Regions from separate parts of the Sodalis sp. RH14 genome, predicted to be linked through region 4. Evidence: predicted binding sites of a transcription regulator. Region 4 holds the regulator's gene; each other region holds the start of a gene.

Region 1 (7,485 bases), 400 kb from region 4:
CGATATCAGCGTGATAATTACCGGTGTTTTTAAATTAAAACGGCATTTCATTATTATGAATATGAATAATGCCGTGCTTTGCCGTACGGAGAATATCCACGCCATTACAAATTTAGTTTAATTTATCAACTAATCGTGGAATACTAACCCGGCCGAAAAAGGGATGCCGCAGTTGGGCAAAAACATCTCTCTCCATAATTTTTTAATTTATTATGCGGCGAAATACCTATAAATTGTGATCACCATCGCAATATTAAAATTAAAAATTATCTAAAACCCATATTTATGATCCACCGCACAGACTCCATGTTCCCACAAAAATAGTCCTAATCCCGGCTCTAATATTGGTCATTTGCATAATGACTTACCCTGGCGCCATTTTTATACTGCCTGCTCAAATTACGGATGGCGATTGATACCTCTTCTTTTTTACGTATCGCGCCGATACCCATTCAACGTATACCCAGTCCCCTACCGACAGGCAGTATTTTAATTATGAGGCCTATGGCGGCGGCGACAATTCGCCGGGAATAAATGCCTTAGGCGCGCAGCGTTAACGCGGAGACATCGTATGGCAATCGAGTCCACTTTGGACCAAAAAGGCAGGACCCATGTACGTTATGTGGTGCTGTTATTTATATTTATTATTACGGCGGTTAACTATGCCGACCGGGTTACCCTGTCGATAGCCGGCACAGCGGTGTCCCACGATTTGGGGCTGGATGTGGTCAACCTGGGCATGATTTTTTCATCGTTCGGCATCGCCTATCTGTTGATGCAAATCCCCGGCGGCTGGCTGCTTGACCGGTTCGGGTCGATTAAAGTCTATAGCTACAGTTTGTTTTTCTGGTCATTGTTCACCCTGCTGCAAGGATTTGTCGGAGTGCTGTCGGTGCCGATGGCGGTCTTTTCGCTGTTTATGCTGCAGTTCCTGCTGGGTTTCGCCGAAGCCCCGGCTTTCCCGGCAAATGCCCGCATTGTCGCCGCGTGGTTCCCGGCCAAGGAGCGCGCCACGGCGTCGTCGATTTTCAACGCCGCGCAGTATTTTTCCCTGGCGATTTTTTCGCCTTTCCTGGGCTGGCTGGTCTATGCGTGGAGCTGGAAACACGTCTTTACCGTCATGGGCGTCATCGGTTTTATCCTGACGTTTCTGTGGATAAAATTTGTCCATAACCCGTTTGAATCCCCCTACGCGTCGCGCGCCGAGCTGGATTATATCGAGCAGGGCGGCGGCGTGGTCAATATGGACAGCAAAAAGGCGAAGGATAACGGACCGAAATGGAACTACGTTAAGCAACTGCTCACCAGCCGTATGATGCTGGGCATCTTTTTCGGCCAGTATTTCCTCAACACCATTACCTGGTTCTTCCTGACCTGGTTCCCCATCTATCTGGTGCAGGAAAAAGGGATGAGCATCCTTAAGGTAGGCATCATCGCCTCCATTCCGGCGTTATGCGGTTTTGTCGGCGGTATTTCGGGCGGCGTGGTGTCGGATTTCCTGCTTAAGCGCGGCTGTTCGCTTACCTTTGCCCGCAAGGCGCCGATCGTGTTCGGCATGCTGCTCGCATCCAGCATGATCCTTTGCAACTACACCGATAATACGGTGCTGGTGGTGGCGCTGATGGCGCTGGCATTCTTCGGTAAAGGCTTCGGCGCGCTGGGCTGGCCGGTGATTGCGGATACCGCGCCGAAAGAGGTGATCGGCCTGTGCGGCGCCATCTTCAACGTGTTCGGCAATGTCGCCTCCATCGTCACCCCGTTGCTGATTGGTTTTCTGGTCAAGAATCTGCACTCGTTTAACAGCGCGCTGATTTTTGTCGGCTGCTCGGCCATTATGTCGATGCTGTGCTATTTGCTGGTGGTGGGTAAAATCCAGCGGCTGGTGCTGAAAAACGTTCCGGCGTAATCCTGTATAGGGGCGGGCGGGAAACCCGCCCCCCCTCATCTGCCTATTTTACCTCTCCCCTCCCCCTTGACGCGCCTGGACATCCTTGCCCCGGCCCGTGCCTTTTGCCTGTTGATCAGAAATCGTAGCCCACGGTGGCCACCAGCGAGCGCTCCGCGCCCCAATAGCAATAGCCGGTGCCATAACAGGCCGCCACGTATTTCCGATCGGTGAGGTTATTGGCGTTAAGCTGCACATAGGCCCCCTTCCACTGCGGGTTCCAGGCGGCAAGATCGGCGCGTAGCGAAACATCCAGCAGGGTCACCGACGGCACGCGCCGCGTGTTTTCATTATCTGCCCACTGCCGGCCGATATAACGCACCCCGCCGCCCAGGTTGATGCCGTAATCCGCCTGGTACTGCGCCCAGAGCGACGCCATCTGATCCGGCGTGACATAAGGCGTGTTGCCGTCGTTGCCGTCCACGGCGTCCCTGAAGCGTACCCGGTTATAGGTATAGCCGGCTATGCCGGCCAGACGCTCGGTGAGCTGCGTGCGGGCCTCCAGTTCAATCCCCTGGGAATGTACCTTGCCCGCCGGGACATAATAGCTGCCCTGCACGATACGGTTGGCCACATCTTTTTGCGTCAGGTCGTAAATCGCCAGGGTATACAGCGACGAAGTACCGGGGGGCTGGTATTTTATCCCGGCTTCGTACTGCTCGCTGGTGGTCGGTTTCAACAGGTTGCCGTCGGCGCCGGACAAGGCCTGCGGCGTGACGGCCTGGCTAAAGCTGACATAAGGCGAAATGCCGCTGTCAAAGGCATACAGCAGCGACCCGCGGCCGCTGATATGATCGTCCTGGCGCCGGTAGGTGGTGTCGGTATTGAACGTGGTATTTTTGGCCACGATGCGATCGTAGCGCCCGGACAGATCCAGGTGCCATTTATCCAGCGTCATCTCATCTTGCAGATAGACCCCGCTTTGTGAGTAGCGGCGTTTGGCATCGACGCGCGTGACGCCCGGCACGGTCAGGCCGTAGTCGGTGAACAGCCCCGGGCCGCCGCTGACGCCGGTGAGCGCATTGAGCGGGGTGGCGTAGGCGCTGTCGTCCCACAGGTCGTTGGTATATTCATGGTATTCACCGCCCAGCACCACTTTATGCTGTAGGTCGCCGGTGCTGAAATCGGCCACCAGCTGGTTATCCATGGCGTAAGCGGCAAGCGAGGACGATTCGCCGGAATAATAGCGGTTAAGCAATGTACGATCGCTGTTCCAGCCAATCTGGTAAACCTGCTGCTGGTCGACGTTGGCATGGGTATAACTGCCGTTGGAGCGGATTGACCAGACGTCGTCGATGCTATGGTCGAATTCATAGCCGTAGATTTGCTGGCGGCGCTTAAAGGTATTCAGGCTGCTTTCGCCGTCAAAAAACCCGCGGTCCAGCTTGGCGCCGCTGCTGGCGTACAGGCTGCCGTCCGCCGGCACCGCGCTGTGATAACCGCCCGACGGATCTTTTTGCAGATAGGCTTTTAACAGCAGCGACGTGTTGCCGTCCGGCTGCCATAACAGCGACGGCGCGATGGCATAGCGTTCCTCGCGCTGGTGATCGTACTGGGTATCGCTATGGCGCGTGATGCCCGTCAGGCGGAACGCCCATTGATCGCTGACGGCGCCGGTATAGTCGAACGCCGCGCCGGTGGTGGCGTTATTGCCGGCCATCAGCTTGATATGCCCTTCGCTGGCAAAACGGGGGCGTCTGGACGTCATCATCACCAGGCCGCCGGGAATGGTCTGGCCGTAAAGCGCCGACGACGGACCGCGAATCACATCGACGCGCTCCAGGAACCAGGGATCGATTTGCAGGTTGTTATAGCTGCCGCCGTCGCTCATCAACCGCAGGCCGTCCAGGAAGGTATTATTGGTATCGCCGCCGTGGAATCCGCGCAGGGAAACGGTCTCGTAGCGGGTCGCGCCGCCGGCGAAGTTGGTAAATACCCCCGGCGTATAATTCAACGCGCTGTTCACCGTCAGGGCGGCCTGATCGTCCATTTGCCGGCGCGTCACCACCGACACCGACTGGCCGGTGGTAATCAGCGGCTGATCGGTTTTGGTCGCTCCGCGGCTGGTGTTGGCTGTGTAGCCCCGGGTCGGCGCATCGGCGCTGTCGGCCGTCTGGGCCGCGGTAACCACCAGGGTATCCTCGGCATAGGTGAATAACGGCGCCGCGAAAGCGAGTGAACACAGCAGAGTGGAACGTGTTAAGCGCAAGACCCTTCTCATTATATCTTTCCATTGACAGGTGAATGAAATTGAAACTAAATGAGAATTATTATCTTTCTTATTTATTGATTCAAGAAATAATTTAACACATTTAAGGAATTGGCCGGAACGGCAAGGCTTACGCGGGGCGGGATGGCGGCTGCGAGACGTTGCTACGCCTCGATACGGCAATGGAAAGGGTTAGGTCTAAGATGGCCTGGCGGCGGTAGGCTTAACCCCGTTTTTGCCAGTCGGCAGCGTCTTTTTCTTCTTTTTCTTCTTTTTCTTCTTCTCCTTCATTCGACGCCAGACGCATATTGGCCGATGCCGCGTGCGAGACATACAGCGCCAGCAGCGCGGCGGCAAACTCATCGTCCAGCGTGTAGAAATAGCATTCGGGTACGTTCAGGATGCGGGCAAACGCACAGCAGGTTTCAAAATTGGGACGATATATCCCATTTTCATACTGACTAATTCTGGAACGGGCGGTGGACTCATCGATGCCAGCCATGACCGCCAGCTTTTCCTGTGTCAGCTGGGCCCTGTGCCGGGCTTCTTTCAGGCGTTTTGGAATCATCTTCAAATATGAGTAAAGTTAGCTTGATAATCTGTTTAGCATCACTTAACATCAGAGTTGTTTAGAATAACTAAACACTTTATAAGAATAGAACACACATCAGGGTGAGGGCCGGCAATTGCCGGCCTGATTTTGTGCTGTGTGTAACGCCATCATTCCACTCAGTAAATTTCCCCTGCCCCGCAAAAATCCCGTGCTTTTAATAATTTCCGAGTTTTTTGATCTTTTCTGATTGCTATGACCGCCACGCAATGTCAATCAGGGGTTTACACCCGGTGGCACAGATTGCCGTGGTAGTAATAATTTATTAATGCCAAAAATTGTGAGTTTAATCACATTGAAACGCTTGCCGCCATCCCGCACAATGTTCCGCGGACAATTGCTTGAGATAATTTCAAAACAATGTTTTATTAAAAATAAATAAAAACTATTTTTTTTGAAATACATGAGATCAGTCACAACGGTAACCTCATGAAATTGGTTAGCATTGCCCCTCTTTAACGATGTCACTGGTAAGGAATAACCATGTATAAAATTGCAGGCGCGGCCCTTCTTTCATTGCTGTTGAGCAGCAGCTGTTTCGCCCAAAGCGCCGATGCCACGGCGGTAACCAAGGCGGTGGAAACCATGCGTCAGGCCATGGTCAGCGCCAAGAAAGCCGATCTGGAGAAAGTGGGCGCGCCGACGCTGAGCTACGGCCACTCCAGCGGTAAAATCCAGAACAACGCCGAATTTGTCGATGCCATCGTCACCGGTCAATCCAAATTCCTGACGCTGGATCTCAAAGACCAAACCGTGCAGGTCGACGGCGACGTGGCCATCGTCAGGCATATCCTGCAGGCGAAAACCGCAGACGGCGGCAAGCCGGGCGAAGTGAAAATCGGCGTCATGCAGGTATGGCAGAAAAATGCGGCGGGCGCCTGGAAGCTCCTGGCGCGCCAGGCCTATTCATTGCCTAAATAAACCCCTGCCAGCGCGGCTCTCGGATATGAGGGCCGCTGCGTCGTTTTCCCCGCGCCCACCGGGCTTTCCGCTGTAAAAAAAATGTAACTTTTTGTCAACGCAAAAAGAATTCATCTCCTGCTTTTTAGCCGAGCGGTGAAGTTTTACTGTTTTAAATCAATTGATTAAAAAAATAATTTCTTGTATTTCGCCGTTCAATTCTTTTTACCCGCACCACCCGCCGGCGCGGCTTGTCACAAAACGGTAATGAAATCTCGCGCCGTAGCGGATTAATTGCTATACAGATAACTATCACCCATCCCTTACCGGAAGACCGCCTTGAAACGCTGCTGCTATAGCCGGAGGTATTTCCCTTACTGCCCGATGGAGGGAGAACAATGTCAGCGGAAACCCTGTCGATAGTATTATTTATAGCGGCGGTTATTATTTATTCAACGAAAGCCAAAAAAAATAAATATTTGTTTTCATTAGTGCTGTTTGTTTTAGGTATTTATATTCTGCTTAATTTAGTCAGGGTCGCCAGTAATTACTTTACCGGCGCCGGCATCAATGATTCGGTGCTGTATACCCTGACCAGCAGTTTAACCGGCGCCGGATTAGGCAAGTACATCCTGCCCTTTGCCGGTTTCATCCTGGCTTCCCTGCTGGTGTTCAGCCTGATGTCATGGCTGTTGCTATTCAGAAAAGCCGGCGGCGGCCGTACGGCTTACGGCCTGCTGGCTCTCGTTTTGGCCGTGGTCGCCGTGATTGCCACGCCGGCCAGCGGTGAAATTGCCGGCCTGGTTAAATCCCAGTTGGCAAGCGGCGATACGGACTTTAATACCTATTACAGAACCCCGTCCAAAACACTGGCGAAAGACAGCCCCAACCTTATTTATATCTATGCCGAAAGCCTGGAAAGAACCTATTTCGATCAGGACGCCTTTGCCGGTTTAACCACCGAGCTTAACAGTCAGAAAAACGATGCTATAGATTTCAGCAATACTACCCAATTGCCCGGCACCGGCTACACCATTGCCGGAATGGTGGCGTCGCAGTGCGGCATTCCGTTATTCGCCCCCTTTGACGGCAATGCCTCAAGTTCGTTATCGACCTTTTACCCCCATGATATTTGCCTGGGCGATATACTGCAGGCTTCCGGTTACGATACCTATTTTTACCAGGGGGCCGATATGGCGTTTGCCGGTAAAGGCCTGTTCCTGAAGTCCCATGGTTTTGAGCATATCTATGGTTTCCAGGAGCTTAAGGGACTGGTCAAGGATCCCGACTACCGCAACGAGTGGGGCTGGTATGACGATACCCTGCTGGATCTGGTCTATGATAAATTTATTGCGCTGTCGCAACAAAAACAGCGGTTTGCCTTATTTGCGCTGACCGTCGACACCCATCATCCGGACGGATATATTTCGCGATCCTGCACCAATCGCTCCTATGCGTATGACAATATGGAAAACAGCTCCCTAAGCGCCGTGGCCTGCAGCCAGGAGCATATCGCGGGGCTTATCAAAAAAATCCGCGCATCGGGCTATTTCAAAAATACGGTGATCGTGGTGTCTTCCGATCACCTGGCCATGAACAATACCGCCTATGATATTTTAAATCAGCACGACAGAAAGGATCTGTTCTTTATCCTGCGCGGCGACAAGGAGCAGCCCCAGGTCAGTAATGTTAAGCGCAGCACGCTGGATAACGGCGCGACTGTATTGGATGTGCTGGGGGGCGATAACTATATCGGCCTGGGCCGGAGCAGTTTATCCTCCACATCGTTATCAACCTATTTTTTAAATCTCGATGATAAGA
Region 2 (7,485 bases), 2.3 Mb from region 4:
CATCTGGCCCATCAAATACGATTGTTCGCGCAACTGATCCCAGCAGCGGTCGTTGGCGACCGCCGTGCCGAGCATGGCGTCGGAGTGACCGATAATATATTTGGTGCCGGCCTGGATGGAAATATCCACGCCCAGTTCCAGGGCCGGCAACAAAATGCCCGCCGCCCAGGTATTATCCAGCATAATCACGATATCGGGGTTGATCGCGCGAACGGCTTTCACGATCGCCGGGATATCCTGTACTTCCATGGTGATGGACCCCGGCGATTCCAGGAATACCACCCGCGTGTTTTCCTGGATTAAGGCGGCGATCCCGGCGCCTATCAGCGGATCGAACCAGGTGGTGGCGACATTCAGCTTGCCCAGGATATGGCGGCAAAAATCCGTGGTCGGCTCATAGACTGAGCCGGTAACCAGGATATGGTCGCCCGCCGAGACGAACGAGAGAATGGCATTGGTCACTGCCGCCGCGCCGCAGGGGTATAGGGCGCATCCCGCCCCGCCTTCCAGTTCCACCATGGCCTGCTGCAGGGAAAAATGGGTCAGCGTTCCGCGCCGGCCATAGAACAGCTCGCCCTGGGCACGTCCGGCGGTGGCTTTTTTTTTCGCCTGGACCGAGTCAAAGACCAACGACGAGGCCCGCTGGATAACCGCATTGACCGACCCTTGGGTATATTTTTTATCCCTGCCGGCGGTAATCAACGCCGTCTCGATTTTCTTAGCCTTCATTATCCACGCTACGCCTTTAACTGATTGTCTGTACTGAAGGGTCCACCGGCGCAATGACGCCGGTGTTCGCTGTGCTACGTTAACATGAATACGCCGCGGCGGCAGGCGTTTTGGCCGGGCTGAAACGATTTATAATAATATTAATTTTGATTTAAAAAGAGGGATCCGGCATAAGCGCCGCCGCCGCCGTAACCCGCGCGTGCGGGAACTGAACGGTTCTTTAACCGAAGTGTTAATAACGTTATTTTCCATGGCGAGGTGTTATTAGGTTGATGAGCGCAGGATAAATTTTATCGCGGGTTGTCGGTGGCGCAAGAATGGTTGATACAAATAATAATGAGAACCACTATCAATTCCCGTTCTGTTTGCTATCATTCTGGCTGGATTATTTTTTAGCAAAGTTTTAGGTGGAGGCGCAGCGTGAAAATGGCTGTTTTACAACGGGTCCAGGTCCTGTCCCAAAGGGCGCAGCGACGTGCTTATTCATTATCCGCAGTGTTGCGTGGCATGTCCGTCGCGATGCTTATGGTATTTGGCCTGACAGGGCCGGCCGCCGCCGCCGCGCCGGATACCGCCCCCGCGCCGATGGGAACCGCCGCCGTCGCCGCGCCGCAAGACGAGGGCGTGCCGCAAATGCTGCCGCAGGCGATACCTGTCGACGCCTCCGGCCAGCGGTTGCTGCCGCAGATGGATCTGTCGGTATGGGGTATGTATCAGCATGCCGATGTGGTGGTCAAGACCGTGATGATTGGGCTGCTGATTGCCTCCATCATCACCTGGGCGTTGTTTTTTGGTAAAAGCGCCGAACTGTCGTCGGCGAAACGCCGGCTGCGCCGCGAGATGGCGTCGCTTGCGGAGGTGAAGAGCCTGGACGAGGCTTTTTCGGCCGCGGCGGCATTTAAAGAAGCCAGCGTCGCCGGCCGGCTGCTGGCCATGACGCAAAATGAGCTGGATCTCTCCGCCGAGTCTAACGACAGCAACGGCATTAAAGAGCGTGTCGCCTTCCGGCTGGAACGCAGCGTCGCGGCCACCAGCCGCGCGATGGGTAAAGGCAATGGTTTTCTGGCCACCATCGGCGCCATTTCGCCGTTTATCGGTTTATTCGGGACCGTTTGGGGCATCATGAACAGTTTTATCGGCATCGCCCATACCCAGACCACTAACCTGGCGGTAGTGGCGCCGGGCATTGCCGAGGCGCTGCTGGCCACGGCCATCGGTCTGTTCGCCGCTATCCCCGCCGTGGTTATCTATAATATTTTTGCGCGCACTATCGCCGGCTATAAAGCCATGGTGGGAGATTGCGCCGCGCAGGTTCTCCTGTTATTGGGCCGTGATTTGGATCTGGCCGCCAGCGCCGGGCGTCAAAGCGCGCATGCCGTGGCAAAGTTTCGGATAGGTTAAGCGATGGCAATGCACTTGAATGAAGACATTGACGGCGACGGGGAGATGCACGATATCAACGTGACGCCGTTTATCGATGTGATGTTGGTGTTGTTGATTATTTTTATGGTGGCCGCCCCGCTGGCAACGGTGGATATCCGGGTGGATTTGCCCAACTCCACCGCGGCCCCGCAGCCGCGTCCGGAAAAGCCGGTTTACCTGTCGGTAAAAGGGGATAAGCAGTTGTTCCTCGGTGATCAACCCGTCACACCGGCTAACCTGGCGACGTCGCTGGATACGCTGACCCAGGGCAATAAAGACACCACGATTTTTTTCCAGGCTGATAAAAGCGTTGATTACGAGACCTTGATGTCGGTAATGGATAACCTGCGCCAGGGAGGGTACTTCAAGGTGGGGTTGGTTGGGGCGGAATCCGGCGGCAAGCGCTAGGCTGCTGTGAATTCGGCGGCTTTGAGCCGGTGCTGGCGGGCCTGGCCCGCCATGGAACGGTTAGCTTAAGTGATTGCCGCCGGTGACGCCGTGGACTTCGGCCGTGACGTAGCTGGATTCCTGCGAAGCCAGATAGACATAGATGGGCGCCAGTTCGGCGGGTTGACCGGCACGGCCAAGCGGGGTCTGCGTGCCGAATGAAGGCAGCTTTTCGGTGGGCTGTCCGCCGGACACCTGCAATACGGTCCAAATGGGGCCGGGCGCCACGCAGTTAACCCTGATGCCTTTGGCGGCGACCTGTTTAGCCAGTCCGCGGGTAAAGTTCAGGATGGCGGCTTTGGTGGCCGCGTAATCCAGTAACGACGGACTGGGCTGGTAGGCCTGGATGGACGAGGTGGTAATGATGGACGCGCCGGCGGGCAGGTACGGCAACGCCGCCTTGGTCATCCAGAACAGTGAAAAGACATTGGTTTCAAACGTTTTGCGGAACTGTTCGGTCGTCAGATCGGCAATATCCTCCACCGCCGTTTGTTTCCCGGCCACCAGCGCCAGGATATCCAGGCCGCCCAGTTGGTTGTACGCATCTTCCACCACTTTGACATTTACCGACTCGTCGCTTAAATCACCGGGCAGCATAAATACTTTGCGTCCCGCTTCCTTAATCAGTTCCGCTACCTGTTCGGCGTCTTTATGTTCATCGGGATGATATGCCAGGGCGATATCCGCCCCTTCCCGGGCATAGGCGATGGCCACGGCGCGTCCGATGCCGGAATCAGCGCCGGTAACCAAGGCCTTGCGTCCGGCCAGGCGGCCGCTGCCGCGATAGGTTTGCTCACCGCAATCAGGAACCGGGGTCATGTCGGATTGTAGTCCGGGCGCGTCCTGGCGTTGTTCAGGAAAGTCCTCCCGGGTATATTGGGTCACGGGATTACGCATGGTATATTGATCAAAATCAGCCATCTTTCTCTCCTTTTAAATAATAAGCATACCTATTTAAACTTAAGCCTAGTTGATTTTACGGATTTGTCGAATATAAAAATTTAGAGCGATTATTTTAATCTCAATTATAAATAACCATAAAATGCCAACAGGTGCATTAATATTTATTTAAAATTAATGGATATGTTCCAATTGACTAAATTACCATGCTATAAATTAATAAAATTACCCGGGTTTTTATTCAAAAAAATAAGAGAGTAATAATGATCAAGGTCTAGAAAAAATAACCCTTGGCATCAGGCGGATTGTCGCTGTTAACACTCCTGCTGCCCGGGTCCACGCGGCTGCGGAAGCTGCGGATAAAATGTAAATTGTGCTCGCGCCAGCGTGTGACGCATATACGGCGCTGCCCCAAATATTCGCCCGCGGGACTCAGGCATGCCGGCACGGCGTCGCAATGGTTTGTGTTGCCGTTCGCGCTGTAGAACGAATACGCGCCCGCCGGCGTGCAGGGGCCTTCATCGTTTATCGCGGCGGATCCCGCGATGGTATCAGCGCCCGCCGGCGCGCACCACTCGTCTTCCTCTTCTGACACCAGCGTAAGGTTACCTTCCGCGTCTTCATGGATAATGCAAAAATCACCTTTCAGCAGCGCAATGATGCTCATGCCGTGGCGCTTCACCGCCAGGCTGATGATCTCTTCGCTGATCGGATCGGCGCCGGAGGGGTAATAATTGAATAATAAGTAATTTAGCAGCGGCAGGTTGTCGATATGGCCGATAATATGCCATGATTCATCTCCCTGATTATACGTCTTATAGGGTGTGCCGTCACCGATAAATAATTGGCCTTGCCTTAACCGATGTATTTTTCCGTGCGGACGTGATGTGATGGTTAAGATATTATTTCCTTGGTTAAGGATGACACAAAAACGATTGCTCATACACCCTCTTGTAACTATTAATTATGCTAATTACTGTTATAAAAAATAACCGGTTGCAAAGACATTACACGTTATCGATACGGGTAAAAAGCTAGTATTAAGTACAGTTATTGCCTGTACTTTAGTACAGGTTGTTAGGGCTTTTCTTAACTGATACCATAAATTAACTTTGTATTAAGTTAAATCAAAGAGCATTAATATATAATCATAAAAGGGTGGACTATGTTTAATTTAATTAGTGTTAAGTACCAGGATATTATCAATGATAAACTCGATGAATTATATCTGCTGCGTAAAAAAACCTTCAAGGATCGCCTGGACTGGCAGGTCACCTGCGTCGGAGACCGGGAATTTGACGGCTATGATAATGAACACACCCATTATTTATTAGGATGCTATGGCGGTGAAATCGTCTGCAGCGTGCGTTTCATAACCATGGACCAGCCGAATATGATTACGGGCCCTTTTAAGGATTTTTTTAATTATCAGGCGCCTGAAGACGGTGCCTTGATTGAGTCCAGCCGCTTTTTTGTTGATAAAGGGCGGGTAAAGGACCTTGCCGAGACAAAGCTGCCGTTTTGCCATTTGCTGTTCCTGGGGATGGTGAATTATGCCCGAATGCTTGGCAAGCAGGCAATAATGACGGTATGCAGTAAATCAATGTATACCATTCTTAAGCGGAGCGGCTGGAATATAGCGATCGAGAGTACCGGATTATCGGAAAAAAAAGAGCCGGTATATTTGCTGCGTCTCGGCATCGGTGAAGACAGCCAGGACGCGTTGATCAAATATATACGCCGTCATTATTATTGTGAGGGAAGTTATCTGAAAAAATGGCCTATTTATCTTTGAGCGCTTAGGTGCATCATGGGTCATGCCAGGGTTTATTTTAAGTGTTTTATCGTCAATGTCGTTTCAATTAAATAAGATGAAAATAGGTAACGGTTGGGATGGGTCTGTAACCATGGCATGACAATGTCCACCGCCATTATTCATAACGATTTCCCGATGATGACGGCGCCAGTCATTGCCCGCTGCCTTGACGCCGCCGCAATTATTCATGGGTATTCAACAGTTGCAGGTCAGATGCCTTTTTAATGGCGTGTTTGGCATTCACTACGCCAAGTTTTACAATGACATTACTGATATGGAATTTAACGGTACTCTCCGTTATGCCCATGATGATGGCAATCTCGCCATAGGTTTTCCCGAGGCTTGCCCAGCGAAGGACTTCGGTTTCCCGGGTGGTTAACGTTCTTTCATCTCTCTCAGGCAGCGCATGATAGGGATGTATGAGCATAAATTGCTCATGGACGGAGAGCAGCAGCAGCTGGATATTTCTTTTATGCTCCTCGATGCGCTGTTTGAGAAGCGCGCATTCCTCCTCCGCGTACAGGGTTAAGGTTGCCAGATTATTTTCATGATCGTGCAGTGGGAAAGTATAACCGCTGAGGATATTATATTCTTTCGCGGCCGAGAAAATTTTACTATAGGCGCTACTATTGAATAATGGCGTTTTGTCATCCCACACGAAGGGCATGATGCTTTTTCGCGCCAATAAGACAACGGGATCGTATTTATATAATGTCATATTGATATATTTCTCTATCCATTTTTCCGGATAGTTGGAGTAGATAACCGGCGGCTTCGGGTATCTTTTGTTAATCACGGCGTAGGCAAACCGGGTTTGCGCCGGAAAGCGAAATTCACGAAAAATAGTATCGCTAATGTTTTTAATGATAAGATTGTGTTCATTTTTCCTGATTGAATTTGCAGTAAGAAGCATATGAATCTCATCATTTTAGCTGAGTTTAGTTAATGATCTGGGATATATTTAATACATTGAAATGCAGGTTTTTATTATATAATATTATTTTAATCGATAGTAAATCAGTTAACAGATTCGGTCAATGAGAAAATGCGTCCCGCTAAAAAAATCATTATATATATAAGCATAAAGCTAATTATTTTAATTTATATTATTCATCGTGTAAGATACTTTCTGTCTGCGCCTTGTGCCCGGCGTTGTCCGCTTGCCGGCCAGCCTGGCCGTCCGTATAATCCCTGACAAGCTGCTCCTGTGATATCGCCTCCCTGCCCGAAGCATTAGGAGTGAAATAATTAACTGGGTGTATACTCAAACCAGTTACCACAGTTTCGCAGAGGCGAATACGCGGGATTGCATCTCCCCCGGGGATGTGCCGAGGAGTAGGGAACGCACAATGCCTATCAGCCTGAAAAGCAGGATCATAGCAAAAATCGCCAACAAGTATCGCATGCTCTTTTGGGTAATCATTCCCTTGTGCTTTTTTATTTTTTCCGTTTCTCTCATTAGTTTTTTTGCTTACCAGACGTTGAAATCCCGCGCCGATCATGAGATAGGCAGTACGCTGGCCTTTGTCGACACGCTATTAAACGACGCCGACGCAACGGCCGATGAAGCCATCATGTTATTGAACCGACCTTGCGCGGAGATCGTCGATCGATTACGCATGATCAACATGCGCCATTCGCTGGTGCGCACCGTTATCCTGGATCATCAAGGCCTGGTGTATTGCTCCCCGGTGCCGGCGCCGCCCAATATGAAGCCGCGCAAATACGCAGCGGAAATGCGCGATCTGACGCCGGAAATCGAGCTGCGCGCCGGCACGCTCCTGTTTCCCGGCATTGCCGTCATCGTGTTGCGCAAGCATCGCGGCAATGACGGCGTCAGCGTGGTCATTGATACGCAATATATGCATTATATGATGGATGCGGTGGGATCCAATAACCGGATTTTCCTGAGCATAAAGAATCAATCCCTGTCGCCTGATGGGCGGCTGATCCCATCTGACAAGCTGCAAACCGGGTTTATCGCCGTCAACCGGGTTTCGCGGGTTTTTCCTTTTGCGTTGAGCATCGCCATTACCCAACGTCAGTTTTTTGACTATATGGTCGATACGTATGCCGTCATAATCCTGTTTTCAGTGGTGGTTTGCCTGGTCATGTCGCTGCTTATCCGCAACTGGCTGGCGGCTACCACGTCCATTCGCACCAATATGGCC
Region 3 (7,485 bases), 2.8 Mb from region 4:
GCGCAGGAAAAGGTGACCCTGGTCTATACGCGGCGCGAGGAATTTGTCATGCCGATGGTCATCACGGAATTCTGCAGCCGGTTGCCGGAGGAGTTTTTTTTCCGTTGCCATCGGTCGTATGTGGTGAACCTGGGAAAAATTCGTGAAATTGTGCCCTGGTTTAATAATACCTATCTGCTGCGCCTGAGCGATCTGGATTTTGAAGTGCCGGTCAGCCGCAGCAAGGTCAGGGCTTTCCGGCAATTGATGCGGCTGTAGCCGGGGTTTGGCTACAGAACCGTGGGCAAGAGGGTAAAGGCGCCGGAATAAGCCGCCCTGTCGGCAACAGCCGGCGTGTAGTCAAATCACGCCGAAACCTGGAGTTGAAGACCCATTAGCTGGCGCATATGCGCGCCGGCGCCGAGCAGGCCCGGTTGTTCGTGCCTGATCAGAAACACCGGGATATCGCGTACGTAATCGTTAAAGCGGCCTTTATCCTCGAACGCCGCGCGAAAACCGGAGGCGCGGAAAAATTCCAGAAAGCGCGGCACCAGGCCGCCGGCGATATAAACGCCGCCAAACGTGCCCATGTTCAGCGCCAGATTGCCGCCAAAACGCCCCATCAGCACGCAGAACAGCGACAGCGCGCGCCGGCAATCGTCATTGCTGCCGTCGACGGCCTGTTCCGTGACCTGTTGCGGCTCCAGTGAATCCGGAACGCGGCCATCGATGGTGACGAGGCTGCGGTACAAATTAACCAGCCCGGGTCCGGATAATACGCGTTCGGCCGACACATGGCCGAACTCGCCGCGCAGCACCGCCAGGACATCGGCTTCCTCTTTGCTGTTAGGCGCGAAGTCGACATGGCCGCCTTCGCCCGGCAGGCTTATCCAACGCTGGTCCAGATGCAACAGATGGCACACGCCAAGGCCGGTGCCGGCGCCGTACACGGCAATCGGCCCCTGGGCCTGCGCCTGCGTGCCGCCAAACTGCACCACATCGCCGGCGGCAAGCATCGGCACCGCCATCGAGACGGCGGTAAAATCATTGATGACCTCCAGGCGCGCTAATCCCAGGCTGTCCTTCATGGCCTTGATGGAAAATGCCCAGGTGCTGTTGGTCATCTCCACCCAGTCATCGGTTATCGGACAGGCGATAGCGATACAGGCCTCCGTGGCCTCGACCTTTTGCGCGGTCAGGTAGTGACGGATCACCGCTTCAAGGGTGGCGTAATCTTTACCGGAATAGGTGTGGATATGGGAAATCGCGCCATTGTCCATATCGCATAACGCCAGGCGGGCATTGGTTCCCCCAACGTCACCGACCAGGGCATATTTTGTCATTATGTAAGGCTCCGCTAACTCTTCTACTTGCCGTCGGAGGGTTACCGGCAGCAAACATAAACAATTTATTAATATAATAATAATACCAGTTATATTGGCCAATGCTATAAATTGAGTTTGCTTTCGGATTCGCCTTTATCCCAGGGCAAAGGCCACCGCGGCGGCGGCGTGGAGGGTGGTGGTGTCGAACAGCGGCACCGTTGCGTCGTCTTCGCCGATCAGCAGGCCGATTTCGGTGCAGCCGAGGATCAGTCCCTCGATGCCCTGGCTCTCCAGCGAAGCAATAATGCGCCGGAAGGTGTGGCGCGATTCATCGCGGATCTTGCCCAGGCATAACTCCTCGAAAATGATGTTATGAATCGCGTCCATTTCCGCAGCGCCCGGAACGGTGATTTCGATGCCGTGCGGATGCTCGAACCGCCGGCGATAAAAATCCTGCTGCATGGTAAAGCGGGTGCCCAATAGCCCGACCCGCCGCAGGCCACGGGCATTGATTTCCCGGGCGGTGGCATCGGCGATATGCAACAGCGGCAGTGGACAGGCCCATTCAATGGTGTCCGCCACCTTATGCATGGTGTTAGTGCAAAGGACGATGGCCTCGGCACCGGCTTTTTGCAGCAATACCGCTTTGGCCGCCAGCAGATCGCCCGCCCGTTGCCAATCACCCTCGGCCTGCATGCGGGCGATTTGGGCGAAATCGACGCTGTACAGCACCAGATCCGCCGAATGCAACCCGCCCAATGCGCCGCTAATGCCTTGGTTAATCAAGCGGTAATAAGGTAAAGTGGATTCCCAGCTCATGCCGCCTAACAGTCCTAGTGTTTTCACTGTGTGATCCTCGTGCGTCTTCGGCCGGGTCAATGCCGCGGCACCCGTAGCGCTTGTATTGTTTGTCAGGGAAGGGTTATTTTTAACTGAGTTTGATGATAAAACGGTGCTTGCCCATCACACCCGCGACAAGCTCGCGCACGTTTGTTTGTCAGTAGTCTGAGTTATTTTTAATGGAATTTATCGCTTAACTGATGCAAAGCGCAATATATTATCCGACCAGGATAATCCACCGTTGCCGGTAAGCCTATGCCGTCGCTTGCCCGGCGAATTAAGCGGTGACCGATTCCTACCGTGATAGTAATGATAAAAGGATACTTTATGGTTTATCTGGCCAATCCAACGCGTTACGACGATATGTTATATCGTCGCTGCGGTAATAGCGGTCTTCAACTGCCGGCGGTGTCGCTCGGCCTGTGGCATAATTTCGGCGACGTCACGTTGCTGGAAAACAGCCGCGCCATGGTGCGCCGCGCCTTTGACTTAGGCATTACCCATTTTGACCTGGCCAATAACTACGGGCCGCCCCCGGGATCCGCCGAAGCCAATTTCGGCCGGTTGCTGCGCGAGGATTTGCTCCCCTACCGTGACGAGCTGATTATTTCCACCAAGGCGGGCTATACCATGTGGCCCGGGCCTTACGGCGACTGGGGCTCGAAAAAATATCTGGTGTCCAGCCTGGATCAGAGCCTGCGCCGTCTGGGCCTGGACTACGTGGATATCTTTTATCATCATCGTCCGGACCCCGCTACGCCGCTTGCCGAAACCATGAGCGCGCTGGATCTGCTGGTACGCCAGGGCAAGGCGCTCTACATCGGCCTGTCCAACTACCCCGCCGCGCTCGCCAGGCAGGCGTTGGCGCTATTAAACGACCTCGGCACCCCCTGCGTGATTCATCAACCCAAATATTCCATGTTTGAACGGTGGGTGGAACCGGAACTGCTTGATGTGCTGGCTGAGAACGGCGTGGGGTCGATAGCCTTTTCGCCGCTGGCCGGCGGTCAGCTGACGGACCGCTACCTGAACGGCATACCACAGGATTCGCGGGCGGCCAGACCGGGTCTGACCCTGACGCCGGAACAGCTTACCGCGCAGAAAATGGATAAGGTACGGCGCCTGAACGATATTGCCCTGGAACGCGGCCAGAAGCTGGCGCAAATGTCTCTGGCCTGGGTGCTGCGCGGCGATCGGGTAACGTCGGTGCTGATTGGCGCCAGCAAAACCTCGCAGATAGACGACGCGGTGGGGATGCTGGCCAATCGCGAATTCAGCGCCGACGAATTGGCGCGTATCGAAGCGATACTGGCATAAGGCCGCGCCGGCCCGCAATTTCCGCCCGGTATTGGCGGGCCCGGCGTGCCACGGAGCCTCGGTCGGGCGCATAAACCGCGCCCGACCAACCCCATAGACACGCATTGCCCTTAACGCGCCGGGTGCGGCCCCTGCGGTAGGGTGGCGTATCGGATAGCCGGAGAAGATAAAGTCCGGTTACAGGCCGAACGCGGTGCCCACCATCAAATAGCCATTCAGCGTTACCACCACCGCCACGATAACCCACCCCAACGTCTGGATCAGACGCGAATTCACCATGTCGCCCATCAGGACGCGGTTGCCGGTAAAGGTCAGCAGCGGCACCAGCGCCAGCGCAATGCCGAAGCTGAGCAGGACCTGGCTTAATACCAGGATACGGGTCGGGTCCAGCCCCATCATGATAACCACAAAGGACGGCAGCATCGTGACCACCCGCCTTACCAGCAGCGGTATGCGAAAACGCACAAATCCCTGCATCACCACCTGCCCGGCCATGGTGCCCACCACGGTGGAGGACAGGCCCGCCGCCACCAGGCTTAAACCGAATACCGTCGCCGCCGTATGGTTCAGCAGCGGCGCCAAGGTCAGGTAGGCCTCATCCAGATCGGCGATGCCGGTATGCCCGCTGAAGTGAAATGCCGCCGCCGCGGTGGCCATCATGGCCAGATTGACAAAACCGGCGGTGGTCATGGCGATGGCCACATCCAGTTTAGTCGAGGAGTAGCGTTGGGCGCGGTTGCCGTGCAGTCCGTTTTGCGTCAAGGAAGAATGCAGGTAAATCACATGCGGCATAATGGTGGCGCCCAGCACCCCGGCGGCCAGGAAAACCGCGTCGCCGTTCGGCAGGCTGGGCAGCAGCATGCCTTTACCCAGTTCCGCCATATTCGGTTGCGAAAAAAACAGCTCCGCGATATAGGCGGCGGCGACAAACAGCAGCAGCCCGCCAATGACCAATTCCAGTGGTTTTTGACCCCGCTGTTGCAACATGAGGATCAAGAATGTGGCGATGCCGGTAATGATTGCGCCTTGCAGCAGCGAGCAGCCCAGCAGCATTTTAAAACCGATGGCCGCGCCGACGAATTCCGCCAAATCGGTGGCCATGGCAATGATTTCAGCTTGTATCCAGTAGGCCCACACCGCCGGGCGCGGGAAGCGATCGCGGATATGCTCCGCCAGGTTCTTGCCGGTGGCGATACCCAGCTTTGCCGACAACAGCTGGATGAGCATGGCCATAAAGTTGGCCCACACCACCACCCAGAGCAATCGGTACCCGAAGCTGGCGCCCGCCTGGATATTGGTGGCGAAATTACCGGGGTCGATATAGCCAATCGCCGCGATAAACGCCGGGCCAAGCAATGAGAGCTTTACCTTGCGTGATGCGCGATTGACACCGTCCGCAGTTCGGCTATTCAGCATATCAGTGACCCTTATGATCCATCGAATTAGCTTCATCCTATCCAAACGATAATAATTATCAAGCGCATTTAGGACGTTTCGGGTTATCTCTGCGATAGATGACGATGATGATGAGCATAAAGGGGGCAAAACCCAGCCTAATGACAGTTTCATCCCTAATTGGACCGGCTTAGAAGCGCCAATGGGTTACTAAATTACATTAGCACACTATTAACATAATTGGATATAAATTTAACTTTTTTCGCGACTTATCTGTGACCGCCTCGCTATCCTCATCTTCTGCTAGAGGATTTTTATATATTTGCAACTTATAACTCGTTTTTAGTTCGACCGTTACATAGAATGAGCGGCAAATTATTGCCTGCCTCATAACTGGAGCAACTATGTCCCGGATTTTTCATTTTGTCCTCGCTCTTGCCGTAGTGGCAATCCTGGCGTTATTGGTCAGCCACGATCGTAAAAAAATCAGGCTGCGCTTTATTGTTCAACTATTAGTCATTGAAGTCCTGCTTGCTTATTTTTTCCTCAACTCGCAGATTGGATTGGGTTTTGTGCAGGGATTCTCGGCGCTGTTTGATAAGTTGCTAGGATTTGCCGCCGAAGGGACAGGATTTGTTTTCGGTAATATGAATAAACAGGGCCTGGCATTCTTTTTCCTGAATGTGTTATGTCCGATTGTATTTATCTCGGCCCTGATAGGTATTTTGCAGCATATCCGGGTGCTCCCTTTTATTATCCGCATCATCGGTACCCTGCTGTCGAAAATTAACGGTATGGGCAAGCTGGAGTCGTTTAATGCCGTCAGTTCGCTGATCCTGGGGCAATCGGAAAACTTCATCGCCTATAAGGATATCCTGGGCAAGATGTCCGAACGCCGGATGTACACCATGGCGGCCACGGCGATGTCGACGGTATCGATGTCCATCGTCGGCGCCTATATGACCATGCTGGAACCGCGCTATGTGGTGGCCGCGCTGGTATTGAATATGTTCAGCACCTTTATTGTGCTGTCATTGATCAATCCTTACCAGGTCGGCAAGGAAGAAGAGCTGCAGATGAGTAATCTGCATGAAGGACAGAGCTTTTTCGAAATGCTGGGTGAATATATCCTGGCGGGCTTCCGGGTGGCCATTATCGTCGCGGCCATGCTGATTGGCTTCATTGCCATTATCGCCGCCATAAACGCCTTGTTCAGCCTGGTGTTCGGCATCAGCTTCCAGGGCATACTGGGGTATATATTTTATCCCTTTGCCCGGGTCATCGGCATCCAGGGCGACGAGGCGCTGCGGGTCGGCAGCATCATGGCCACCAAGCTGGTCTCCAATGAGTTTGTCGCCATGATGGATTTGCAAAAGGTTGCCGGCCAACTGTCCGCGCATTCCGTCGGCATCCTGTCGGTATTCCTGGTGTCGTTTGCCAACTTTTCATCCATCGGCATCGTGGCCGGCGCGATTAAAGGCCTTAACGAACACCAGGGCAACGTGGTATCCCGCTTCGGCCTGAAGCTGGTGTACGGCTCGACGCTGGTCAGCCTGCTGTCCGCCGCCATCACCGGTTTGGTAATTTAAACCGCCGTCCATCTTGCCGTCATAACGACGGTGCGGTTGGGGCCGGGGAAACCCGGCCTTTTTTATAGGATTGACGCGATAAATCGAGGCGGCGCCAGGCATGCACGCACAAGATATAAAAACAAAAAACCGGCCAGAAGCCGGTTTTTTTAATGTGGTGGAGCTAAGCGGGATCGAACCGCTGACCTCTTGCATGCCATGCAAGCGCTCTCCCAGCTGAGCTATAGCCCCAACGTACTTCCTGGGTAACACGAACACCGTCGTAAAACATCATCATATCAGGCCAATCGAGGTGATTGGTGGAGCTAAGCGGGATCGAACCGCTGACCTCTTGCATGCCATGCAAGCGCTCTCCCAGCTGAGCTATAGCCCCGTACCCGACACATCATGTCTGGTGGACGGGGCGCATGATATGAAACCCGGCAAACAGTGTCAACGGCTAATTGAAATTAACGCATCAAACGCTGAAAAAGCCGTCAAATCCTCGATAACGAACGGTTTATCCGGCGCGCTGGGCGATATAGTCCAGCGCCTTATCGATACGGGCCAACGAACGTGACTGTCCGACGGCATGGACGGTGACATCCAGCGCCGGCGACTGGCCCGCGCCGGTGACCGCCACGCGCAGCGGCATCCCTACCTTGCCCATGCCCACGTTGAGCTCCGCCGCCGTCTCCTCGATAGCGTTATGCACGTGTTCAGGCGACCACGACGTCAGGGCGGCCAGTTTGGCGCGCGCCAGCACCAACGGCTCGCGGGCCACCAGGCGCAGATGTTTTTTGGCCGCGTCGGCATCGAACTGCTCGAAATCCTCATAGAAATAATGGCATGAGGCCGCCATTTCTTTCAGGGTCTTGCAGCGATCGCCGAGTAATGTCACCAGCTCCGCCAGTTGCGGCCCATTGCGGGTATCAATGCCCGCTTGTTCCATATGCCATACCAGGTGGGTGGCGACGTATTCCGGCGGCAGATGATTAATGTAGTGGTGATTAAGCCACAGCAGCTTTTCGGTGTTAAAGGCGCTGGCCGATTTGCTGATA
Region 4 (7,485 bases):
GGGTGCGCGCGGTAATAAACCACAGGATAACCGCAATGATCAAAGCAAAAATCACCGGTACCGGAATACCCAGTACGCTGCCGGCAAAGAAGTTAACAAAGCCGAATGAGAAGCCGTACACCGAGTTGGCATCGGAAATGACCAGGGTGATGCCGCGAAAAATAGCGTTGGTGCCGAGGGTAATAATAAAGGGATGCAGGCCGGTCCAGTTAACCAGGCAACCGTTGATGGCGCCCAATAGCCCGCCGACCACCACCCCGCCAATCAGCGCGGCGGAGACCGGGTCAAGACCCGCCAGCATCAGCTTGGCGGTCACCATGCCCGACAAGGCCAGGATAGCCCCCACCGACAGGTCGATGCCCGCCACCAGGATGGCGAAAAACTCGCCCATGCCAATCAAGACCGTTACCGAACTTTGTACCAGGATCTGGGTAATATTGTTGGTTTTCAGAAAATATTCACTGGATATAGAGCCGAATATGGCAACAATAATCGCCAGGATAAAAAACGTGCCGTACTGATCCCAGAATTTCTGGAAGTTAAAGGTGGCCTTCTCCATTTTTATTTCCCTCAGCTTTGTGGCAGAGCCCATGTCATAATATCTTCTTCCCCGATACTCTCATTGTTGTCAAGAATATGGGCTAATGTTCCTTCGCAAAATATTGCGATACGGTCGCATACGGTGATGATTTCCGGCAGTTCGGATGACACCATCAATATGGTTTTTCCCGTGGCGGCCAATGTGCGCATCACCTTATAAATTTCCGCCTTGGCCCCGACATCAATGCCGCGGGTAGGTTCGTCAAAAATAATAACCTCCGGCTCGCAGCAGAGCCATTTTGATATCAATACCTTTTGTTGGTTGCCGCCGGATAACTCAGTGATATTTTGGTCCACCGAGCTGCATTTTAGCGATAGCAGCCGCCGCTGCGTTTCCGCCAACTGCCTTTCCTTATCCGGATTAAATAATCCCAGAGCACCTTTATAGCCGCCATCCTTAAGGCTTTTGCTGATGGCGATATTCTGCGCAATGGAAAAATTATCAAAAAAGCCGTTTTCACGCCGGCTTTCGGTGATATATCCCATGCCCTTCTTCAGGGCGTCCAGCGGCGAAGTGGGCGTGATATCGACATTATGCAGCATCACCTTGCCGCTGCTTTTCGGTTCAACGCCGAAGATGCAGTTCATGAATTCGGTGCGTCCCGACCCCACCAGTCCGGCAAAACCCATGATTTCGCCCTTTTTTACCTGGAAGGAGACGTGCTTGACCCGGCGTTTATCCCGGCTGGTGATATTCTCCACCGCAAAGATGATATCGGCGTCCCCCGTGTCGCCGCCAACCTTCTCCTTAAGGGAGCGAAAGCGGTTTTGCAGCTCGCGCCCGACCATCAGCCGGACAATATCATCGTTGGTCACCTGTCCCATCTGCCCGGACGCGACGCTGCTGCCGTCCTTTAGCACCGTATAGCGGTTGCAGATGCGGCGTATTTCGTTAAGCTTATGCGATATATAGACAATCGCCGTGCCGTCCTGGCGCAGCTGGTTCATGATCAGGAACAGATAATCCACTTCGTTATAGGTCAGGGAAGAGGTCGGCTCGTCCATGATGATCACCCTGGCGTCCAGCATCAGGGTCTTGGCGATTTCCAGCATTTGCTTTTGGCTGATGGACAGGTTGCCCACCTTTTCGTCAAGCCGTATTTTCAGCCCCACGCGCAGCAGCATAATAGCCGCTTTGGTACGCATGTCGTGCCAGTCCACCACGTTTACGCCGAACACTTTTTTTACCGGCAGACGGCCGATAAATAAATTCTCCAACACGGTTAATTCATCGATAACGCTTAATTCCTGGTAAATTATACCAATGCCCAATCTGGCAGCGACTTTATGATCGAGCTTCGCGTACTCGACATCATTAATTATTATTTTCCCCGCCGTCGGTTCATAAATACCGGAAAGTATTTTCATCAAGGTTGATTTGCCGGCGCCGTTTTCACCTAATAAAGCATGTATCTCATTAGGGTATATTTCCAGGTCAACTGATTGCAACGCCTGGACGGGACCAAAGAATTTGGCGATCCCCTCCATTTTAATATATGGAGTGCTCATATTACTCTCCGGATTAATGACAAGACGGCGGGAATAGGCGGTCTTGCGGCACCTGGACTATTTGGTGACTAATATAGAATCGACGGTTTCAATTTTCGGCTGGGCATCAAGCGCAATCAGCTTGCCCGCTTTCACCGTATTCACCAGGATGGCCAGGCCGTTGGCGCCGATTTCCGCCGGATTCTGGGCCACGGTGGCGGTCATCATGCCCTGGGCGACCATCTTGCGCGCCTCGGGAATACCGTCGGTGCCGACCACCAGGATCTTGCCGGTCTGTCCCGCGTTGGCCACCGCCTGCGCCACGCCCATCGCCATGGTATCGTTGGCGCAGTAGAAGGCCTTCAGCTGGGGATGACGTTGCAGCACATTGGTCGCCACGTCCAGCGCCTTGATGCGATCCCAATCCGCCGGCTGGCTGGCCACCAGCTTGATATGGCTGTTGGCCTTGAACTCCGCGGTCGCGCCGTTGCGCCGCGCCTCGCCCGAGGCGTTGCCGGCCTTGCCTTCGATAATGGCCACTTCGCCGCCCTGGGCGCCCAAGCTATCGATAATAAATTTGGCGCCTTTCGCGCCGACCGCGACATTATCGGTGGTGATAAAGGCTTCGACGTTGCCCTTGGCCTTGGCCAGGCTGGCTAAATCGATTTTTTCGTCGAGGTTTACCAGGTGAATCCCTTTCTGATAAGCCTTGGCGACGGGAATCACCAGATTCACCGCCGATAAAGGCGCAAAGGCGATGCCTTTATAATTCTTATTGGTTAAATCCTCGAATAATTGTAATTGCGATTGGAAGTCGCCTTCCGACGGTGACGCGAATATATCCACCGTCACGCCGAGATCCTGGGCCTTTTTCTCAATGCCTTGTTTCATCTCTACCCAGAAAGGGTTGGATAATGTTTTAAGAACAACGGCGTAATCGGCTGCCGCGTGGACCACGGTGGACAACATCAGTCCACAGGCGGCGCCACCGGCCAATTTAAGAAATTTATTCATTATTCTATCTCCAAAAGAGAATTATTTATAATCACGCTTCAGGTACTTGGTAATGGAACTCGTTTTTTCCAGGTTTTTATTCGCCAGCTCGATATCCTGCCGCGCTACCGAGACATAAAACGCATCCAGCAGCGTAAGCTGCAAAATACGGGCCGAAGCGTTTCTGCCTAATAACGGCGTTTCCGGCGCCGGTGAACAAATATTAAAATCAGCCAGCTGGGCTATGGGGGAATTGCTGCTATGGGTAATACAAATGATCTTGGCCCCATTATCCTTGGCAATCGACACCACCCGTTTCAGATCGCTGGTGCGGCCCGAATGGGATACCACTAACGCCACATCGCCCGGTTGCAACAGGGAGGCCGACATCATCATCAAATGCGCGTCCAGGTAGGCATTGCAACGCAAGCCGATTTTCAGGAATTTATGCTGCACGTCCGCGCAAATGGAATTAGAGCCGCCGACGCCGTACAGCTCGCGCTGATGGCCGGCAAAAAAGCATTGGGCCGCCTGCTGGATGACGTTGGCGTCGACTATCGCCTGGCCTTCGACAATGGTGCGCACGGTCAGGTTAAACACCTTGTTGACCACATCCTCCGGGCTGTCGGTGGGCGAGAGTTCGGCGGTGATATCATGGTCGGCATGTTCGAAGTACTCGACGATGGCGCTGCGCAGCTGGCGAAAGCCGCTGAAACCGAGAATTTTCGACACCTTGACAATCATGGCTTCCGACAGGCCCAGACTCAGGGCCACCTCTTTGATCCCCGAGACGTCGGTGAGGTTGCCGGGTGATAAAAACCACTCCACTATCCGGCTTTCGTTTTCAGTCATGCCTTCTTGTTTAATACGAATATAAGGAGCAATGCCTATGCCGCGCGGCATATCGTTTTGCAGTTCCGCATCATTCATCTGGATTATCTCTGGTGATTAACATTGCCTGTCACTATATCACCATGGCGAAAGTTTAAAATCTGCTGCGAACTTCACGTTTTTTATTAATTTATAAATTAACTTTTTGTGTAAAAATCGAGTCACCGATCCGGGTTAATTTCAGGAAGGTATTTTTGGCTATATTAATTCAATAAAATCATATAATTAAAATGTATCTTTTGTTGTCGCTTACTGCTGGCAGCGAAAAATAGCTTTATCATAAGATTCACAGAATAATTTACCCGGTGAAAAAATCGCAATAAAAACGCTGTCGTTTCAATGGATTACGCAAATGAGCCCAAAATAGCGTCCCAGGGCCTCTATTTATTCTTTATTTATTTTTATTTTCTGTGAAGTTTTCTGGAGTTTGCCGGCGGTGAGCACGGCGGTGATTGGCGGATACGACGCTTGTCGACGCGCTTCGGGAAGGAAACGTTACCAGGGAAGGGGACGGGCGGCGTTTAGCCTCATTGAAAAAATCGTTGCAGGGTGAGAAAGCGGCGCGATAACAGCCGCTTTGGAGAAACGGACCGCGCCGCGGTTATTCTTTTACGCCGTTGAGCATATCGGCGTGATCGTGCAGCGTTTCGTCTTCGCGGCAGTTGCCGATTTCACAATGCCCATACAGATATAAGCTATGGTTGGTCAGCTTGATATTGTGCCTTTTGGCAATATCACGCTGGCGCGCTTCGATGAACTCGTCGCGAAATTCGATAACCTTGCCGCAGTCCAGACAGATCAGGTGGTCATGATGATACTGTTGCGTCAGTTCAAAAACGGATTTGCCGCCTTCAAAATTGTGGCGGGTTACGATACCGGCGTCGTCAAATTGGTTTAGCACGCGATATACCGTGGCCAGGCCGATTTCCTCACCCATATCGATCAGTTTTTTGTACAGATCTTCCGCACTGACGTGATGGCATTCCGGATCTTGCAACACTTCCAGAATCTTCAGTCTGGGAAGGGTGACTTTCAGGCCGGCCTTCTTCAATGCAATATTATTGTCAGTCATGCGGGTTTAGTCCTGTTACTTTGATAATCTGATTGTAGGCTAGCTTAGCCTATAACATCGGTCGGCCCGAAAAATGTGACGCCGTCTCATTATAAGACTGCCTGTCCAAAATGAAAACCGCGCCTTGTTAACAACTATAGCCCGTTTCGGGGGGCGAATTCTGCAACATTTTGCTAAAAAGGGTGGAACCGCTGCGCTATTGTACCGCGTTGTGGATAAAAGTTAAAAACTTGTATCTATTAATTTGAAAGGATTTAGTTATCAGTGAGGTTGGCGGCGCCGTCCCGACGCCATGACGGCAACCGATTCTCTTGCCGGGCGCCGCGGCGGCGGCACCCTCCCGCACGGCTTTACTTTAGCTGAGTTGCAATTCAGCGCTGATTTGCTTCACCCAGCCGTCCACGCGTTCATTGGTCAGCTCGGGCTGGCGGTCTTCGTCAATGGCCAGGCCGATGAAGTGATTGTCGTCCGCCAGTCCTTTCGACGCTTCGAAATGATAGCCGGCGGTGGGCCAGTGACCGACGATGGTCGCGCCGTTGGGCTCGATAATGTCGCGAATGGTGCCCATGGCGTCACAGAAATATTCGGCGTAATCCTCTTGATCGCCACAGCCGAACAGCGCCACTTTTTTGCCGGAGAAATCTATTTCTTCCAGGGTGGGGAAAAAATCATCCCAGTCACATTGCGCTTCGCCGTAATACCAGGTCGGGATGCCGAGCAGCAGGGTGTCGAACCGCGCCAGGTCTTCTTTACTGCTTTTGGCAATGTCATGAACTTCGGCAACATCCGCACCCAGTTGCTTCTGAATCATTTTGGCAATATTTTCGGTATTGCCGGTGTCACTGCCAAAAAAAATGCCTACAGTTGCCATGAGTTTGAAAACCTCTTAAATATTATGGATATGTTCCGTAACAGAATCAGCGATGCTCTGCGGCAATCATAGCAGACCCTTATGCGGGGAGAAACTCGCCGGCCGGGTTTTGTCGCAAATTTGCCCCGTCCGCGGCCTTGGGCCCTGGACGGGATGGCGCTTTACCGGGCCGGCAAGTTTATTCCGGATGCGGATCCGCGCCTTGTTGCCGTTCAAGCTCGGCCAGTAAAATCAATTCGATCAGCTCGCTGCGCGACAGGTTTTGCCGGTAGGCCAGCTCATTTAACGCATCCACCGCCTCGGCGTTGATTTTCAGCTCCACCCGGCGCAGGCCGCGCTTTTTATCCCGGCGCAGCTGGTTACGCTTGTTGATGCGCAACTGCTCATCGCGGGACAGGGGGTTCGTCTTCGGTCTTCCCGGGCGCCGCTCATCGATAAATAAATCCAGGGTGGTGCGGTCCGTTTGTTCTTTTGCCATAGGTCATGAAGGGATTGTGCATCAAGAAGCAGGCGGGCAAACCCCGGCCGGCGGCGTGGCTGGCTACGCCGTCGGACGCGCATCGCCCGTAACGTTATGTTTTATGTACGCCGGGGCTGCCATAAAACACAGCGGGCCATGTTACCCCAGCCCGGTAGCAAACGACAATATTAAACTCGCCGGCGCTAATCCCGGCGGCGGCCCGGCCTATTCTTCCAGGAAACGGGCCAGGGCGCGCATGACCGCCGCGGGTTTCTCCGCATGAACCCAATGACCGGCGCCGGCGACCACATGCGCCCGCGCCCGGGGGAACTGGCGTTGGATCGCCTGGCGGTAACCGTCATCCAGATAGGGCGATTTTTCACCGCGGATAAACAGCACCGGCCCTAGCCAGGGCGCCGACTCCCGCCAGCCGATAAGCGCCGGATAGTTATCCCACAGCGCCTCGACGTTAAACCGCCACCGGCCCTGGTGAAAGGATTTCAGCAAAAACTGGATGGTTTCCTCATCAAGGGCGTCATGGCGCATGAGCGCCGCCGCCTCCGTGCGCTGTGTGACGCCCGCCGCCTCGACGCGCCTGAGCGCGGCGAAGACGTTGTCATGGTGGCGGGTGGGGTAGGCCACCGGCGCCATATCGATAACCGCCAGCCGCGCAACGCGGCCGGGCGCCTGGGCGGCGAGGGTCATGGCGACCTTGCCGCCCATGGAATGGCCGATGAGGTGACCGGCGTCGATATGCAACGCATCAAGCAATTCGATCACGTCCCGGCTCATGGCGGCGTAACCGGCATCGTGGTCATGGGGGGACAAGCCGTGATTGCGCAGATCAATCTGCAGGGTGGCGTGGTGTTCCCCAAGCGGCCTGGCCAGCACGCCCAGGTTATCAAGGCTACCGAACAGCCCGTGCAGCAATATCACCGGCAGTGCTTCACCCGGCTGCCGGGCAGGTTGCAGACGATAGTGTAATTTCATCCTGATCCTCATGGCGATAACAGAGCCTGATAGCCTATCATGAGTTATCCGTCCCGCGGCCGTAAAAAAAGCGGCGGCGCCAGGAAGGCCCTCGGGGGAAATTCCGACTTTTTACCGAAG

What was found. Region 4 encodes Fur, which represses iron uptake genes when iron is present. Its sites were predicted from a motif close to ATAATAATGAGAACNACTATCAA; they were not measured.
Region 1: ACL2XQ_RS07700 (TonB-dependent siderophore receptor) is a predicted target of Fur. The motif match lies at 4,206-4,228, and genes of this name have one in related genera.
Region 2: exbB (tol-pal system-associated acyl-CoA thioesterase) is a predicted target of Fur. The motif match lies at 1,060-1,082, and genes of this name have one in related genera.
Region 3: ACL2XQ_RS18555 (Nramp family divalent metal transporter) is a predicted target of Fur. The motif match lies at 4,917-4,939, and genes of this name have one in related genera.

The regions. Positions count from the first base shown of each region.
Region 1 covers NZ_CP178739.1:1,709,062-1,716,546, reverse strand. Annotated here, with positions in the region: gene ACL2XQ_RS07705 (MFS transporter) at 572-1,906, shown strand; gene ACL2XQ_RS07700 (TonB-dependent siderophore receptor) at 2,022-4,166, opposite strand; partial or broken gene ACL2XQ_RS07695 (helix-turn-helix transcriptional regulator) at 4,477-4,722, opposite strand; gene ACL2XQ_RS07690 (nuclear transport factor 2 family protein) at 5,248-5,685, shown strand; gene opgB (phosphatidylglycerol--membrane-oligosaccharide glycerophosphotransferase) at 6,063-7,485, shown strand, end outside.
Region 2 covers NZ_CP178739.1:4,968,973-4,976,457, reverse strand. Annotated here, with positions in the region: gene metC (cystathionine beta-lyase) at 1-729, opposite strand, end outside; gene exbB (tol-pal system-associated acyl-CoA thioesterase) at 1,156-2,130, shown strand; gene exbD (TonB system transport protein ExbD) at 2,134-2,559, shown strand; gene ACL2XQ_RS22610 (SDR family oxidoreductase) at 2,620-3,519, opposite strand; gene ACL2XQ_RS22605 (carbapenam-3-carboxylate synthase domain-containing protein) at 3,773-4,441, opposite strand; gene ACL2XQ_RS22600 (acyl-homoserine-lactone synthase) at 4,664-5,293, shown strand; gene ACL2XQ_RS22595 (helix-turn-helix transcriptional regulator) at 5,496-6,227, opposite strand; gene ACL2XQ_RS22590 (EAL domain-containing protein) at 6,664-7,485, shown strand, end outside.
Region 3 covers NZ_CP178739.1:4,085,233-4,092,717, forward strand. Annotated here, with positions in the region: gene ACL2XQ_RS18535 (LytR/AlgR family response regulator transcription factor) at 1-258, shown strand, start outside; gene glk (glucokinase) at 345-1,322, opposite strand; gene ACL2XQ_RS18545 (aspartate/glutamate racemase family protein) at 1,458-2,150, opposite strand; gene mgrA (L-glyceraldehyde 3-phosphate reductase) at 2,472-3,461, shown strand; gene ACL2XQ_RS18555 (Nramp family divalent metal transporter) at 3,639-4,877, opposite strand; gene ACL2XQ_RS18560 (NupC/NupG family nucleoside CNT transporter) at 5,261-6,445, shown strand; tRNA gene ACL2XQ_RS18565 (tRNA-Ala) at 6,601-6,676, opposite strand; tRNA gene ACL2XQ_RS18570 (tRNA-Ala) at 6,743-6,818, opposite strand; gene gltX (glutamate--tRNA ligase) at 6,945-7,485, opposite strand, start outside.
Region 4 covers NZ_CP178739.1:1,306,742-1,314,226, forward strand. Annotated here, with positions in the region: gene alsC (D-allose ABC transporter permease) at 1-592, opposite strand, end outside; gene alsA (D-allose ABC transporter ATP-binding protein AlsA) at 571-2,109, opposite strand; gene alsB (D-allose transporter substrate-binding protein) at 2,167-3,102, opposite strand; gene alsR (transcriptional repressor AlsR) at 3,124-4,011, opposite strand; gene fur (ferric iron uptake transcriptional regulator) at 4,574-5,044, opposite strand; gene fldA (flavodoxin FldA) at 5,400-5,915, opposite strand; gene ybfE (LexA regulated protein) at 6,094-6,393, opposite strand; gene ACL2XQ_RS05835 (alpha/beta fold hydrolase) at 6,601-7,365, opposite strand.